2 regions of the Macrococcoides bohemicum genome follow, and region 1 is predicted to be linked to the other one. Evidence: riboswitches for the same ligand, from Rfam matches in the RefSeq annotation. Region 1 holds a riboswitch; the other holds the start of a gene.
What was found. Region 1 has a riboswitch for thiamine pyrophosphate ahead of HT586_RS01275 (thiamine phosphate synthase). Riboswitches for the same ligand answer to the same signal wherever they lie in the genome.

Region 1 (8,036 bases):
TAAAGTCATGCGCTCTTACTTTACGCTGAATCTTTTCAGTATTTCTGATAATATTCATCGCTGCGGTTACTGCATATTCAGCAATTGCATTTGGTGAATAACTTGGTACATTCGAAATGATTAATCCATGTTGTGAAGCTAAATCTAAATCAAACATATCGTAACCTGCTGAACGTTGTGCAATTTGTTTAATACCTTTATTTGCCACTATTTCATACAATGTATCATCAAATTGCGCTGTCTGACTCGTTGTTACAGCATCGTATCCATCTAATAAATCTACCGTTTCCATTGTTAATGGACCTTCATTAAAAGTTACTTCAACATTTTCTTTTTGTGCCCACGCTAAGGCCGCTTCTTTTTCGTCTTCTCTAGTACCAAACATTAATATTTTCATGCATCAATCCACTCCTCATTCTCCAGATTGGAATTTGAACACTTCAGGACTATATATTTTAAATTTAAGACATAAAGTATTCACGATTACTCCTGTAATAACAGGAATTACAATATAAGCTAATGCAAGTATAACTAAATTTAATCCTATATTTCCATCCATAAACTTCAATGCATTAATCGGACCAACTAATCCAGAATAACCAAATCTTGCTAATCCACCGGCGATAATCGGTAATAAGATGATATTCAATGAACCTAATCTATCTTTAATCCATAAAATAATTAAGACTGAAGCTGATGCTGTTAACATCGTATTGATTAAGTCCCCTATACCTATTAACATCCACGCTTTATCCTGGAATGCTGCAGCACCACTACCAACGAATGCTGATATTATCACGCTGCGACTTGAAATAAATTGTATTACTCTGTAGACTGAAATTAATACTATATATAAAGGAGACTTACATTATGTCTAAATCAACACCACATATTAAACCGGAAAACAATCCAATCGCAGAAACTATTCTTTTACCAGGAGATCCATTACGTGCAAAGTTTATCGCTGAAACGTATTTAGAAGATGTCGTTCAATTTAATGAAGTACGTAACATGTTTGGTTATACAGGAACGTATAAAGGGAAAAAGATTTCAGTTATGGGAACAGGAATGGGTATCCCATCAATCGGTATCTATTCATATGAATTAATTCATACTTTCGGTGTTAAAAACTTAATTCGCGTAGGTTCATGTGGCGCAATGCAGGAAGGTATTAATGTATATGATGTAATCATTGCTCAAGGTGCATCAACTGATTCAAATTATGTAGCACAATATGGTTTACCAGGACACTTTGCGCCAATCGCTGATTACAGTTTATTAGCGCGTGCGAAACAATTAGCTGATGAAAAAGGCGTTCCAAACCACGTTGGTAACGTATTATCATCAGATATTTTCTACAATGCTAACAAAGAAGCTACTGATAAATGGCGTTCAATGGGTATTTTAGCTGTTGAAATGGAATCTGCTGGTCTTTATATGAATGCAGCGTACGCTGGCGGAGATGTGAAGGCATTAGGAATATTTACAGTAAGTGATCACTTATTAACACATGAAGAAACTACACCTGAAGAACGTCAAACTTCATTCACAAAAATGATGGAAATTGCTTTAGAAATCGTTGAATAATCTTTAAAATATTCTTAAATACATCTTAATTTATACTAAAAGCACCTTGATACTTAAGTATCAAGGTGCTTTTAAACTATCTTTTTAAACCTTATTTTGTCTTTCTTTTACTTTATCAATTTGCTGATTTACAAAGTCCACAAATTCCTTTGCATCTCCTTTTGTAATATTCGTCATCGGGATACCACCCATATGGAAATCTAACAACACGCCATCGTCTGTCATAGATGCATCATTCATTTCATTATATCCTACAACACGCTCATAAACTTTCTCACCCATATCAACATTCATAAATAATCTTTCGTTCGTTGTAATGTATGCACCACTAAATTCAGATGCCTCCCCTACTTGAAAATGCACAGTCCCATAAATCTCTGGCCCTAATTGTTCAGTTGGAAATAATTCAGATGCTGTAATTTGTCTAAACTTATTCATTATGTCACTCCTTAAAAGTTCTTAGTAATCATTTACCTATACCCTCTAAATCCCATAATAATCGTAACGTGATATTTTATGTAATCTCATAAGTAAAATTCTTATTCTTTCATTTGTTTTGAATATATCAAGGCATATAAGGTAAAATAGTATTTACTAAAACTATTGGAGTGACGATATGCAGGAATGGATTATGAAAGTTATGGAACAATTCGGATACTTTGGTGTATTTTTTTTAATATTACTTGAAAATGTTTTTCCTCCAATCCCATCAGAAGTAATCTTAACATTTGGCGGGTTTATGGTTGACCAGTCTCCAAAACTCACGTTCATAGGAATGCTTATTGCTTCAACGCTTGGAGCAGTAAGCGGGGCTATTATTCTTTATTACGCCGGACACATACTCGGTCTTAGAAGAATCGAAAAAATTGTAGATAAATACGGCTTTATATTGCGACTTGATATTCATGATTTACACAGTGCTAATAAATGGTTTCACAAATATGGCTATACCGCAGTATTTCTATGCCGATTTGTTCCATTGATTCGCAGTTTAATTTCCATCCCGGCTGGTTTGAGTCAAATGTCTATCGTTCCATTCATTTTATATACAACAGTCGGGACACTCATCTGGAATGCAGTCTTAATTTATCTTGGTATGGTGTTAGGTCAGAATTGGGAAGTTCTACTCCACTATTTCGATCTTTATTCTAATGTGATTTATATTTTAATGGCTGTTATCATTATCGGAGGCATTATCTGGCTCTATCGCAGAAAGAAAAATTAAATGCTGACAAACTTAATATTTATATCATCCTCATCATCCATTATTATTCATATAAAATAAAATTATAGCTATATACACATTTCTGTGTTAAGATGATTTTAATGATATTTATTCATAATTTGAATAAATCAACAAATGAATATCCTAAGACTTATGTCGAAGGGGAGTAGCTCAAGGGGAGACCCTAAGCGTAACGTCGTCATTACGAAGTTTTGGAACTTCCGGCGTTATGGAACAATTACTGTTCAGTGAGACCTTTGCCAATATATTTGGCATGGGTCTTTTTATATTCATTAAAATAAGGAGGAATTATTGTGGATCCAAGTATTTTAATGGCGTATGCATGGGTAGTAATTGTTTTAATCGTTTTAGAAGGTTTACTTGCAGCAGATAACGCAATTGTTATGGCGGTGATGGTAAAGCATTTACCGGAAGAACAAAGAAAGAGAGCTTTATTTTATGGTTTAATGGGAGCATTTATCTTTAGATTCATCTCATTATTCTTTATAACTTTCTTAGCTAAGTATTGGCAGATACAAGCACTTGGTGCAGCATATCTAATCTTTATGTCAATAAAGAGTTTATATACTTATTTCAAAAAGAAAAATCATGTCGATGATGAAAGCGTACCTGATATTGCAGAAGAAGAAGCAATGCCTAAAGGTAGTGGCTTCTGGATGACTGTTCTGAAAGTTGAAGGTGCAGATATCGCATTCGCAATTGATTCAATGTTGGCAGCAATTGCAATCGCGGTTACATTGCCTAAAGTTGGTCCTGACTTCATGGGACTAAACGCCGGACAGTTCACCGTTATGTTTATCGGAGGTATGCTTGGCGTTGTGTTAATGCGATTTGCAGCAACATATTTCATCAAAATTCTGGAAACATATCCTGGACTTGAAGCTGCAGCATTTGCAATCGTAGGCTGGATTGGCATTAAACTTGTCGTGCTTGTATTAGCACATGATTCCATCCACGTATTACCGCATGACTTCCCGCATTCAATGATGTGGCAACTGATCTTCTGGGGTGTATTACTATCAATTTTAGTGATTGGTTTTGTTACAAGTAAACGTGGACAAAGTCATCAGCATTAATCATCACTATACATCTGAAAAATATAAGACTAGGGAATCCCCTAGTCTTTTTATTATATTTTCTATAATACAATAGTGGTAAATATACTGAACGGAGATGATTGTATGCCAGTCGGACCATCATTAAGACAACTACATGCACATAAACAAATTCACGATACAGGGTTAGGCCTTGCTGTGAATATGACAGATGAATTGATCAGAACATACCAAAACGGTACGGAAGAAGAAGTGATTCAGGAAGTGATCGCGCTTGTCGATTTCTGGGATTCACGCGTCATAAGTCACGCAGATGCTGAGGAAGAAGCAGATGGTTTCTATACAGAAGCGGAAAATAATAATCCTGAACTACATGATAAAGTTCAACAACTCACACGTGATCATGATATTATGCGCCAAGTCGTCGCTAAGATTAAAACACAGATGGAAAGCGAAGGATTCTCCACTCAAATTATCGATTATTTTAGAAGTTTGATTATCGTTAATGAAATTCATTCACGTGACGAAGAAGCGTTTTTACTAAAAGATTAATCTCTGACAAACAAGCAAGAGCGGAACTAAATTGTTCCACTCTTGCTTGTTTTATATAATAAACGCTTATAACAATGTATTTACATGCTCACCTAAGAATGTGATATATATTTTGTCATCTTCAATTCTGATGTAGCCCGCTTCAATATAATCATTTAATACTTCATCTAAATTATCTGATGATAATTTAGTTTTACTATGTGCACATATATTGCGCAGTTGATAGCGTGTAATTGCATCTCCTTCATGAAATTTAATCGTATGGACAATATATTTAAATAATTTTACTTCTTCAACTGCTTGCGCGTACTCTTCTTCGAGTTCTTCTTCTTCTGCAATTTCTCTTAAAATTTCTTCAGAAGACATACGTTCCTGTTGTATTGCTGGTTCAAGCAGCACTTCTACAGAATCCGTATGATTTTGTTCAATCTCTACTTTGTCATACACCGTCTCATGTGGTATGAGTTCTGTACGTTCATCAATTAATAAAGATAACTTTTCTTCTTCATTCATCCTTTTACACCCCATTTTATCGTTAATTTATTTTATCATGAATTTGAATTGATTGAAATTCACTCTAACTAGTGGTAGGCTTACTACAGAATTAAATATTTGCTAGGGGTGCCCACAACGGGCTGAGAGGAAATTATTTCCGACTCTTTGAACCTGACTTGGTTAGAACCAACGTAGGGAAGCGTGATTGAATTTTAGTGATTTATTTATACTAATTCCAACACCCACTAGCTTTTTTTAGTTAGTGGGTGTTTTTTTCGAGGTGAAAAGTGTGTTTATCATGATTACATCCCCAAAACCTTCAATCACCGTTCTCAATCAAATCATCCAGGTTCATGATGAAATAGATGGCGTTATTTTAAGGTTTGATGCAGCAGAGAAAGATATTATTCATTTCATAAACCAGCTGATAACAAGAATTCCTAAAGATAAAATTATCGTGCATAACAATCCTAATATTTTATTTGCATGTCATTTAACGAGAATTCACTTTAAAGAAAGTAATTCTGAAATAGATGCCTTTAGAAATAATCATCCGGAAATACAGGTCAGTCAAAGCGTTCATTCTTTGGCATCAGCCAAACACGCTGAATCGCTCGATCTATCATTTGTTTTATTTGGTCATGTCTTCCCTACACCGTCCAAACCTGATTTACCACCCAGAGCAGCAGCTCAAATTGATGCAGTCACTCATATTGATATCTCTGTAGTAGCATTAGGCGGCATCAGCATCAACACAATAAGACAGTTAAACACTAATTTTTCAGGCTTTGCCGGTATCAGGTTATTTACAAACAAGCAAGATTTTCTTGCAGTAAAAAAGGAGTGGTTACTACGTACGACATCGTTGTAATAGGTGGAGGAATTATCGGAGAAAATATTGTGTACGCACTTAAAAGCCATACAGATAATATTGCAATCATAGATGATGTACATGGTTATAAAGCAACACACGCTGCTGGAGGTATGCTCGGGGCACAAAATGAATTTACAGAAGATAGTCCTTTATACAGACTATCTGTGCTTGGTCAGCAAATGATACCTGATCATATTCAGCAACTGGAAAACTTGACTGGATTATCTATTGACCTACAACAACACGGATTGCTTAAAATCGCTTCACCTGGAGATGAAGAGAATCTAAAGACTCAATACGATTTTCTAAATTCAAAGCATAAACAATTTGAGTGGATAGCTTCAAAAGCGTTATCTTCTTATGCGAACGGTTCAATCAATAATACGTTTGAGCAGACAATGTGGATTCCTACAGATGGTCAAGTCAATGCCGGTAAATATTTAACTGTTATAAAGTACGCAAATCAAGATATTCCTCATATTTCAGATCACGTCAAATCCATTAATTACGTAGATGATAAATATCACTTATCAATAAGTGATAAAACCATCATCTCAGACAAAGTCGTTATTGCAGCTGGATGTAAAAGTGAAGATTTACTTAACATGCTTGATATAGATTTCCCGATGCAAGGCGTGAAAGGAGAAGTCCTGACGTTACATCATCCCGATCTTTATTTAAAAGAAACACTATTCCAGACAAACGGACATTATATTGTCCCTAAATCAGACAATCATTATCTGATTGGTGCAACAACTTCACTTGATACAAAGCAACAACCAAGTGCAGAAGGTGTAAAGTGGTTACTTGAAGAAACGTTTAAACTAATCCCGAAATTACGCGACAGTACCATCGTCAGCATTGATTGTGGATTCAGACCAGATACCACGTTGCATCGACCTGTCCTCGATCAGTTAGATGAAGGATTATTTCTAGCAACGGGACACTACCGCAATGGTATCTTATTATCACGTATTACAGGAGAATTTATGCGTCAAATGATCTTTGAACAAGATGGAGAACTGTATCAACAATTTCAAAAAGATTTTAAGATAGGAGAAATTTATGAAAATATACATTAACGATGAGCCTTTTGAAACAGACAAAACAAATTTATCTGACTTACTCGCAACTTTTACAAGTGATAAAAAGAGGATTGTAGCGCTTGTGGATGATGTTCCCATCGAACAATCTAAATGGCAATCTATCACTTTGAAACCCGAACAAAAATTAGAATTACTAGAATTCGTTGGAGGCGGCTAATATGTTAAAAATAGGACCCTTGGAATTATCTTCTCGTTTAATATTAGGAACAGGCAAGTTTAAAGATGGAGAGACACAAAAGAAAGCAGTTGAAATCAGCGAAACAAATGCGTTAACTTTTGCAGTACGACGCATGAGTTTATATGATAAATCACTCCCTAACCCATTAGAGTCTGTAGATTTGGATAAATACATCACTTTTCCAAATACAGCAGGTGCAAAAACAGCTGAAGAAGCGGTAAAGATAGCAGAAATTGCACGTATTGCAGGTATGTGTGACATGATTAAAGTTGAAATTATCGGTGATGATACAACACTTCTACCAGATAGTATCGAAACATATAAAGCATGTGAGATTCTTTTAGAAAAAGGATATATCGTATGCCCATACATCCCTTGTGATGTCGTCCTTGCAAAAAAATTAGAAGCATTAGGTTGTCATGCTATTATGCCACTTGGTGCGCCGATTGGGACAGGCCTTGGTATCAATGATCCATTAAATCTAAAATATATTATCGATGCAGTTAACGTCCCTGTTATCGTTGATGCAGGTATCGGTTCACCTAAAGGCGCAAGCTTTGCGATGGAACTCGGTGCAGATGCAGTGTTACTCAATACAGCTGTCTCAAATGCAAAAGACCCGATTAAGATGGCTGAAGCAATGAAATATGCCGTACAGGCTGGTCAACTCGGATTTGAAGCAGGACGCATTCCTAAGAAATATACTGCCCAAGCATCAAGTCCTATGGAAGGTCTTGAGTTTCTATGAGCGAACGATTTGATCGACAAATCAAATCACCTGGTTTCGGACAAGCAGCACAAGATAAATTAAGCAGCAGCACATTTCTTATTATTGGAGGCGGCGCATTAGGAAGTACAGTAAGTGAAATGCTTGCTAGAAGTGGTGCTGGACATCTAGTAATTTGCGATATGGATGTTGTATCACTTAGTAATCTACATCGTC
Region 2 (8,036 bases), 930 kb from region 1:
TGCAGTTATAAGCGTTATTAAGAACTTACGAAACAAATAAGGAGTTAAGTGAATGAAGCAATTACTTTTATTTTTATGCAGTTTAATCGTTATACTCGCTGCATGCGATAATAATCAAAAAGAAGAAAACAAAACTGTTAATACTACACAGAAACAAGAAAATAAATCTGTACCACCCTTTAAAAGCATGAAAGATTTTCCTTTAAATTTCAAAGTGCGCTCACTTTCACAAAAGCAAGCTGGAGATGAAACTCAGTTTATCGTAAAGTATCGATTTACAGAACAGCTGGCAAAGTATCTATCAAAAGAGAAACCATCTTTAAGCTATAGGTTAGAACTTCCGAAATCACTTTATACGGTTATCGGTACGAATACAAATGATCAGCCATTTATCACACCTACTAATAATAATGGTAAGATTAATACTGATGGTACTATTACTTTTAGTTTTAATACACAGATACACCCTGATTTAACTAAACAATATATAAGAAACGATGCAATTAAACTGCATGTATTAAACGCAAATCAACGTGAATTCTTTACCATTGCAGATCTCGGTTCAAACGCAGAACAATATCATATTAGTAAATAAATATTTAAGTAATTAAGTAAATTTTAGCGAATTACAAAAAGGAGAGACAATTGTCTCTCCTTTTTGCTTTGTTACGTTGTTATCTTAATTGATCAAACAATTTTAATTTCAATGTTTGTTTTTCCGATTCATTCTGAATTGCTTGAGTTTCATAAATTTGAGTTATCGTTGCTGGTTTACCATTAAGTACTATAATACGATCAGACATTAAAATCGCTTCTTCAATGCTATGTGTAATCATAAGTACAGTCTTACCTGTTTCTTTAATCAATCCCTTTAGCCACTGCTGCATATCCACACGTGTAATTTCATCTAATGCAGAAAATGGTTCATCGAGTAACAATACTTGATGGTTTGTATTTAATGCACGTAAGAAAGACACACGCTGTTTCATACCTCCAGATAAACTGGCTGGATATTGATCTTTAATACCAGTAAAACCCGCACGCTCTAATAATGATAAACTTTGATCTTGGTTATTTTCTTTTCCAATTTCAGTAGCAAGCTTAATATTATCTTCTACAGTACGCCATGGCATTAAAGAACTCGTTTGAGGCATAAATGAAACATGCCCGGTAGTCATCACTTTCTTATCGTTAATATAGACTTCTCCAGATGTTTGTTCTAATAGTCCACCTATAATATTAATAAGCGTTGACTTCCCAGACCCACTCGGTCCCAGAATTGCAATAATTTCATTCTGCAGTACTGTAAGATTAATACCAGCTAATACTTGCTTGTCTCCATATTGATGTGAAACATTTTGTATCGTTATTAAGTTATTCATGATTCCACCTCAATACGAAACGTTTTATCGCTTCTATTACAATATATATTATTAATGCGAATATAATGATCCAGACAATCGCAACAAAAACCTGATCTACTTGAAATGCACGTTGTGCAAGTATCATAAATTTACCTAAACCTTTGTCACTTCCAAGCCATTCAGAAATAATCGCACCCATTACTGAATACGTGCCGGCAATCTTTAAACCATTAAAGAAAAACGGCATACTGTTTGGCCATTCTAATTTTGTAAATAGTTCCATACGTGAAGCACCCATCATTTGCATATATTTCTTTAAATCTTTATCTGTCTCGTGAAATCCTTCCAGCAAACTCACTGTTATGGGAAAGAAACAGATTAAAGTAATCACGATGAGTTTCGGTAATAGTCCAAATCCAAACCATATTACAAGTAACGGTGCGATAACAATAACAGGGATATTCTGACTCATAATAAGTAACGGATAAATATAATCATTTAATACTGGTATTAAGTTAAGTATGACCGCAAATAGAACACCACAAATAATTGAACAAAATAAACCTAATAATACAAGTTGTATCGTCGGTAACAGATGTGGAAAGTATTCAGGAAAATCTACCACGAATGACTTTGCAATAGCACTTGGCGCAGGTAGTGTATAGGGATCGACTTTTAATAGCCATACAAATCCTTCCCATACAAGCAACAAGCAAATCATAAACAATGAGAATTTTAAAGCTTTAATCATCGATATTTCGCGACCAATGCATCCATCGATACTGATTCTCCATGATAGAATTTCACCTGCGAAATAATTGATTCACAGCCTAATGCACGCATACGATGGTTCATCTGTTCGATTAATGGTAACAGTTCATGCATATCACCTTCAATACTTGTCTCAAGTGGGGATACTACAAATTTAAGACCTGATTGTTCTATCACTTCTATCGCAGCATCGACATATGGTATTACATCCTGACCTTCTGGTGTTTTAGGAATAATTTGAATGCTCATTATTGTATTCGCCATTATTTACCCTCCACAAATTCATTTGTAAATGCATCTTTTGCAACAAAATCATTTTTAATAATTTTATTATCTTTTAAATACTTCGCATAATTGACCCATACTTTCTCATCCTGAATACCCCAAGATTTTGCATCATCTTGATATTTCGGTGATAAATAGCTTTGAGATTTATAGACTAAATCTTTTTGTTTCTTTAATTCCGGTGCTGATTTAATTAAAATATCTGCACTTTCTTTTTCGTGTTTAATCGCATATTCATATCCTTCTTTTACAGCTGCCATAAATGCTTTAGCTGTATTTGGATTTGATTTTAAATATTTTTCATTGGCAATAATGATCGGTGTATAATAATCTAGATTTTTATCGTAATCTGTTAAGTATTGCATGTTTACGTCAATATTTCTTGTTTCTGCTTCAATACCGGTCCATCCGTAATATACCCAAGAGAAATCAATATTTTTCTTAGAAGCTGAGAAGAAATCAGTATTCCCCATATTGACAATCTTCGTTTTGTTGACATCAGCATTTTCTTTTTTCATCAATGTTTCAATAAATGCCTTCTCAATTGGCGCACCCCAGCCACCGTATGTTTTACCTTCATAATCTTTTGGTGATTTTATATTCTTATCTTTCAAACTCATAAAACCACTTGTGTTATGTTGAATGATTGCACCGATTGATTTAATAGGTACACCTTCTGAACGTGACTGTGTAACCTGCTCCTGCGCACTAATACCAAATTGAACATCTTTCTTATTTGCAGCTATCATCTGATCAGCAGTAACATCACCAGGCGTTTTAATATCAACATCCAGACCATGTTTCTTAAAGTAGCCTTTTTCTTTTGCCACATAAATACCCGTATGGTTCGTATTTGGTGTCCAGTCTAACATCATGGTAACTTTTTCAGTTTTGTTGCTGTCCGTCTTACTTGTAGTTTTATTAGCATCTTTATTTTCTTCGTTACCACAAGCAGCTAATAATACTGCACAACTCATCCCTACTAATATACTTTTTTTCATCTTATTTTCCTCCAAATAAAAAACACAACCTACATGTAAAGTTGTGTCAAAAAGCGACACTTCCCTACGCTAGTTTTACCTAGATCAGGTGAATAAGGGTTTAGGACCAATGTCCATTCTCAGAATGACTCCCCTAGTGTTTTTAGTTATTTTATTTTCCTTTACAAGTATACCAAAGAAATACCTAGTATCAAATGTTTAAGATTTAGTTTGTACGCTACTGAACTGAAATAATTTTATGATTATTCTCCGTTAATTTTCTTGTTAGAGGTAGTTTTTTTAAAAAGATAAATAAAAGACATAGCAATCATCAGATTACTATGTCTCTTTATTTTATTTAAATTCAGCCATTAAAGCTTCAAATTTAGATGGGTCCATTTCAATTGGTTCTTTCGCCAATGATTTTGAGTAACCATTTAATTGTTCTGCATAGCTTGGCGTTTCAGTATCCTGATAAATGATTCCAGTTACTAATCCGTTATGCTCTACTACAGTGTTTAATGCTTGTATTTTGTCTTTATTGTCATAACCTTCGATATCGTTTAAAGAAACTAAGTTTTCTTTAAACCAATCGTACGTATTTACTTTATTGTAAGTCACACATGGAGAGAATACATTAACGAATGCAAATCCTTTATGGTTAATCGCCGCTTCAATAATTGCTGTTAATTCTTTAATATCACTTGAGAAACTTTGTGCTACAAATGTTGCACCTGATGTAATTGCAAGTTCTAATGGAGATACATTTTTCTCAATTGAACCATGTGGCGTTGTTTTAGTAACAAATCCATGTGCTGAACTTGGTGAAGTTTGACCTTTTGTTAAACCATAAATCTGGTTATCCATTACGACATATGTTAAGTCAATATTACGACGTATTGAGTGGATTGTATGTCCCATACCAATAGCGTATCCATCTCCATCTCCACCTGAAGCGATAACTGTAAGTTCCTGATTTGCCATTTTAACACCTTGTGCCATCGGTAATGCACGGCCATGAATTGAGTGAACACCGAATGAATTAATATAACCTGATAAACGACCAGAACATCCGATTCCTGTAATTACAGCTAATTCTTCAGGTTCTAAACCTACGTTTGCACATGCTTTTTGAATTGCTGCTTGAACTGAGAAGTCACCACATCCTGGACACCAGTTTGGTTTCACACTATTTCTAAAATCTTTAAACGTTGCCATTTAGATGCGCTCCTTTACTTCTATTACTTCATTTATTTTTGCTTCTATTTCCTTCGGTAAGAATGGTGTACCATCATATTTAGTGAAATTCGTAATCTTACCTTCATGCATCGTATTCATCTTGATAATGCTTGATAATTGTCCTGCATAGTTATGTTCAGCGACAATAACTTTCTTCGCCTTATTGATTGCAGCTTGTACTTCCTCTGTAGGAAATGGGTGTAATTGTTTAATTTGCAAGTGGTTTACCTGACCATCAATTCGTTCAATTGCTTCATCAATTGCACCATACGTTGATAGGTAGCCAATTACTAATACATCAGCTTCTGCATGATTTTCTTTATAATCAACAGGTTCTGATATTTTTAACTGTTCGATTTTACGCATACGTTTTTCCATTTGTTTCGCACGGTTTACCGGGCTTTCAGAAGGTTTACCTTCTTCCGTGTGCTCTACTCCTGTTACGTGGTGAATACCGTTTTTAATACCCGGAATCACACGAGGCGATACACCACTTTCAGTTACTTCATATCGTTTGAAGTATGATTTATCTTCACGTGGCTCAACTTCAGTAATTAAGTTCCCACGATCAATTTTAATGCGATTAAAATCTAAATTAGGCACTGTATGTTTCCCCATAGAAAGTTGTAAGTCACTTAATAAAATAACTGGGCACTGATATTGTTCTGCTAAGTTAAATGCTTCTGCTGTTAAGTAGAATGCATCTTCAGCTGTTGTCGGTGCTAATACAATTTTAGGAATATCACCATGCGTACCGTAAATCATCTGCATTAAGTCTGATTGCTCTTGTTTCGTTGGTAAACCTGTTGATGGACCACCACGCATTGTGTTAATGACTACAAATGGTTGTTCTGTCATCCCACTTAATCCGATTGCTTCCATCATTAAAGATAAACCCGGACCCGCTGAAGCAGTAAATGCTCTAACGCCGCCATAGTTTACACCGATAGCCATAACAGCCGCTGCAATTTCATCTTCAGTCTGAATAACCGTACCACCGAAATCAGGTAACTTATCAATCATGTACTCCATAATCTCACTCGCAGGCGTGATAGGATAAGCTGCCATAAAGCGTGCTCCACCAGTTATTGCACCTAATGAAATCGCGTCATTACCAATCATAAATAAATGGCCATCTTCAGTTGAAGGATTTAATGTAAACGTGTGGATATCCTCCTGTTCCATTAAATCAAAACCTGCATGTAAAGCCTGTTTGTTTAATGCACAAATCTTTTCACCCTTTTTACCGAAAATATCATCAACTAATATTTCAAAGTGTTTAAGGTCTACACCAATTAGACTTGCACTCGCACCAATTGCTACCATGTTCTTCATTAATGCTGTACCAAGTTCTTTTGCAATTTCAGTAAATGCGATTGGGAAGAACTTACCCTCATAATCTTCAGGCTTTTCCGGATCAAACTTGCTATCTGCTAAAATAATGCCTGTTTCATTCATTTCATGATAGTTGACATCAATTGTTTCCTGATCAAATGCCACTAATATATCTAAATCATCGCTGATTGAATGCACTCTAGATGTAGAGACACGAATTTTGTTATTCGTATGTCCACCTTTAATACGACTTGAGAAATGTCTATATCCATATAAATAATAACCCAAACGATTCAGCGCAGTTGAAAACATCTCTCCAGTACTTTCAATACCCTCACCTTGCTGTCCGCCGACTTTCCAAGAAATTTGAGATTTCATAAATACCCTCCTACTTTAATCACTTATTATAATATAACAAAGAACCACTTGTCTTAACATAGACAAGTGGTTCTTCAATAAAAAATCAGTCGAATGGCCGATACGATTAATCTAATTCAATTACACCAAATTTACCTTCGAATTGATACACTACATCATCCAGGATTTCTTTCAGATAAACTGCAAGTTCTGGATTAACGATAAATGCTTCATAATATACATCTTCAAAAGCAGTATCCTGTTCGAATTGTAATAGGAATGCGATTTGACTGAAAGCAATTTCAAAATCATGAATATATAATAATGTCTCATCTAATGTTTGTGAGTTGTTATCATGTGTATTATAGAAATCTACATGATATCTATCAATTTCACCTTCAAATTTTTTGTAATCTTTTAGTGGCTCAATAAAAGTTTCAGCAATGACCTTTGCCACAATTCCTGACATAACAAGTTTTCTTTGTTTAACTGTGCCCGCTGGTGTAATTTGTTTGAATGTGAGTATAATATTTTTATCAAATAACATTGCTTCAGCATAGTTATAAAAATCAAGTGCATTGTCTGTATAACTGATTTGATCTCTTTTATTTAAAAATGGTTTTTCATTTTTCTTACTAAACATTCTTCCCTCTCCTATTTCAATGGATTATCCTGATTAATTAATATTCTTTCTATCTTCTTCGTTGTCCCATCTGTCTTAAGCTCTATAAAAACGCCACTCAGCACGCCTCTTCCTTTTTCCGGGACGACGTGTTTAACCGGCATCGATGTTAAAAAGCGATGGATGACTTCATCTTTATTAATGCCTAATATACCATCATAATAACCAGTCATACCAACATCTGTAATAAACCCTGTACCTTTATCAAGCATTCGGTTATCACTTGTCTGAATATGTGTATGTGTACCTACAACAACACTTGCTCGTCCATCCACATAATATCCAAAAGCGCCTTTTTCACTTGTTGTCTCAGCATGAAAATCAACAAAGATATAATCCGTTTCTTTTTTAGCAGTTTCATAAAGTAAATCAAACTTTTTAAATGGACAATCAATCTGCTGCATAAATGCACGCCCCTGCAAATTGATGACAGCAATCTTTTTGTCATTAAATTTGATAATCTGCATTCCTTTTCCAGGATTATCATCCGGATAGTTTGCGGGACGTATCATCTTTACATCACTATTTAATAATTCATAACTGTCACGCTGGCCGTACGTATGATTGCCGAGCGTTACGCAGTCTACACCTAAAGTCATCATTTGCTTATAGATTTTTTCTGTAATCCCTCTACCATGTGCTGCATTTTCACCATTAACAATCGTAATATTCGGTCCATATTTTTTCTTCAGTTGTGGTAAATATTCTGCTAGCATATCTCTACCGATAGCTCCTACAACATCACCAATAAATAATATTCTCATAGCTTCCTCATTCTTTCACTCGTGTTGTTTTCACTCTCAAATAACATATATAACATAAAAATAGTCCTAGAATCAATGTGAGCAATGGATAAAATATAAAAAGATGAAAAATATAATAACTCAGATGCTGTTTCGGTAAAGTATTAAAACCAACCAAATTCATACGATTATTCCACACACCATCTAAATCAATCGCTTCAAGCGTCGTTTTACCAACTGTATTGTCATCATGACTTTGTAAACCTATATAACGAATATC

Region 2: it holds a riboswitch for thiamine pyrophosphate, as region 1 does, so the genes downstream of both, HT586_RS06020 (ABC transporter substrate-binding protein) here and HT586_RS01275 (thiamine phosphate synthase) in region 1, are expected to answer to the same signal.

What each region holds. Positions count from the first base shown of each region.
Region 1 covers NZ_CP054482.1:243,763-251,798, reverse strand. The annotation lists gene HT586_RS01315 (D-2-hydroxyacid dehydrogenase) at 1-397, opposite strand, end outside; gene HT586_RS01310 (PTS sugar transporter subunit IIC) at 413-814, opposite strand; gene deoD (purine-nucleoside phosphorylase) at 871-1,587, shown strand; gene HT586_RS01300 (hypothetical protein) at 1,672-2,025, opposite strand; gene HT586_RS01295 (DedA family protein) at 2,204-2,812, shown strand; gene HT586_RS01290 (TerC family protein) at 3,127-3,909, shown strand; gene HT586_RS01285 (hypothetical protein) at 4,015-4,440, shown strand; gene HT586_RS01280 (protein-tyrosine phosphatase family protein) at 4,507-4,953, opposite strand; TPP riboswitch at 5,048-5,150, shown strand; gene HT586_RS01275 (thiamine phosphate synthase) at 5,234-5,806, shown strand; gene HT586_RS01270 (NAD(P)/FAD-dependent oxidoreductase) at 5,836-6,891, shown strand; gene thiS (sulfur carrier protein ThiS) at 6,875-7,072, shown strand; gene HT586_RS01260 (thiazole synthase) at 7,074-7,841, shown strand; gene HT586_RS01255 (HesA/MoeB/ThiF family protein) at 7,838-8,036, shown strand, end outside.
Region 2 covers NZ_CP054482.1:1,169,778-1,177,813, reverse strand. The annotation lists gene HT586_RS06045 (VTT domain-containing protein) at 1-40, shown strand, start outside; gene HT586_RS06040 (hypothetical protein) at 53-595, shown strand; gene HT586_RS06035 (ABC transporter ATP-binding protein) at 675-1,382, opposite strand; gene HT586_RS06030 (ABC transporter permease) at 1,375-2,115, opposite strand; gene HT586_RS06025 (thiamine-binding protein) at 2,112-2,399, opposite strand; gene HT586_RS06020 (ABC transporter substrate-binding protein) at 2,399-3,421, opposite strand; TPP riboswitch at 3,466-3,566, opposite strand; gene HT586_RS06015 (2-oxoacid:ferredoxin oxidoreductase subunit beta) at 3,755-4,618, opposite strand; gene HT586_RS06010 (2-oxoacid:acceptor oxidoreductase subunit alpha) at 4,619-6,352, opposite strand; gene HT586_RS06005 (hypothetical protein) at 6,459-6,974, opposite strand; gene HT586_RS06000 (TIGR00282 family metallophosphoesterase) at 6,986-7,777, opposite strand; gene HT586_RS05995 (hypothetical protein) at 7,785-8,036, opposite strand, start outside.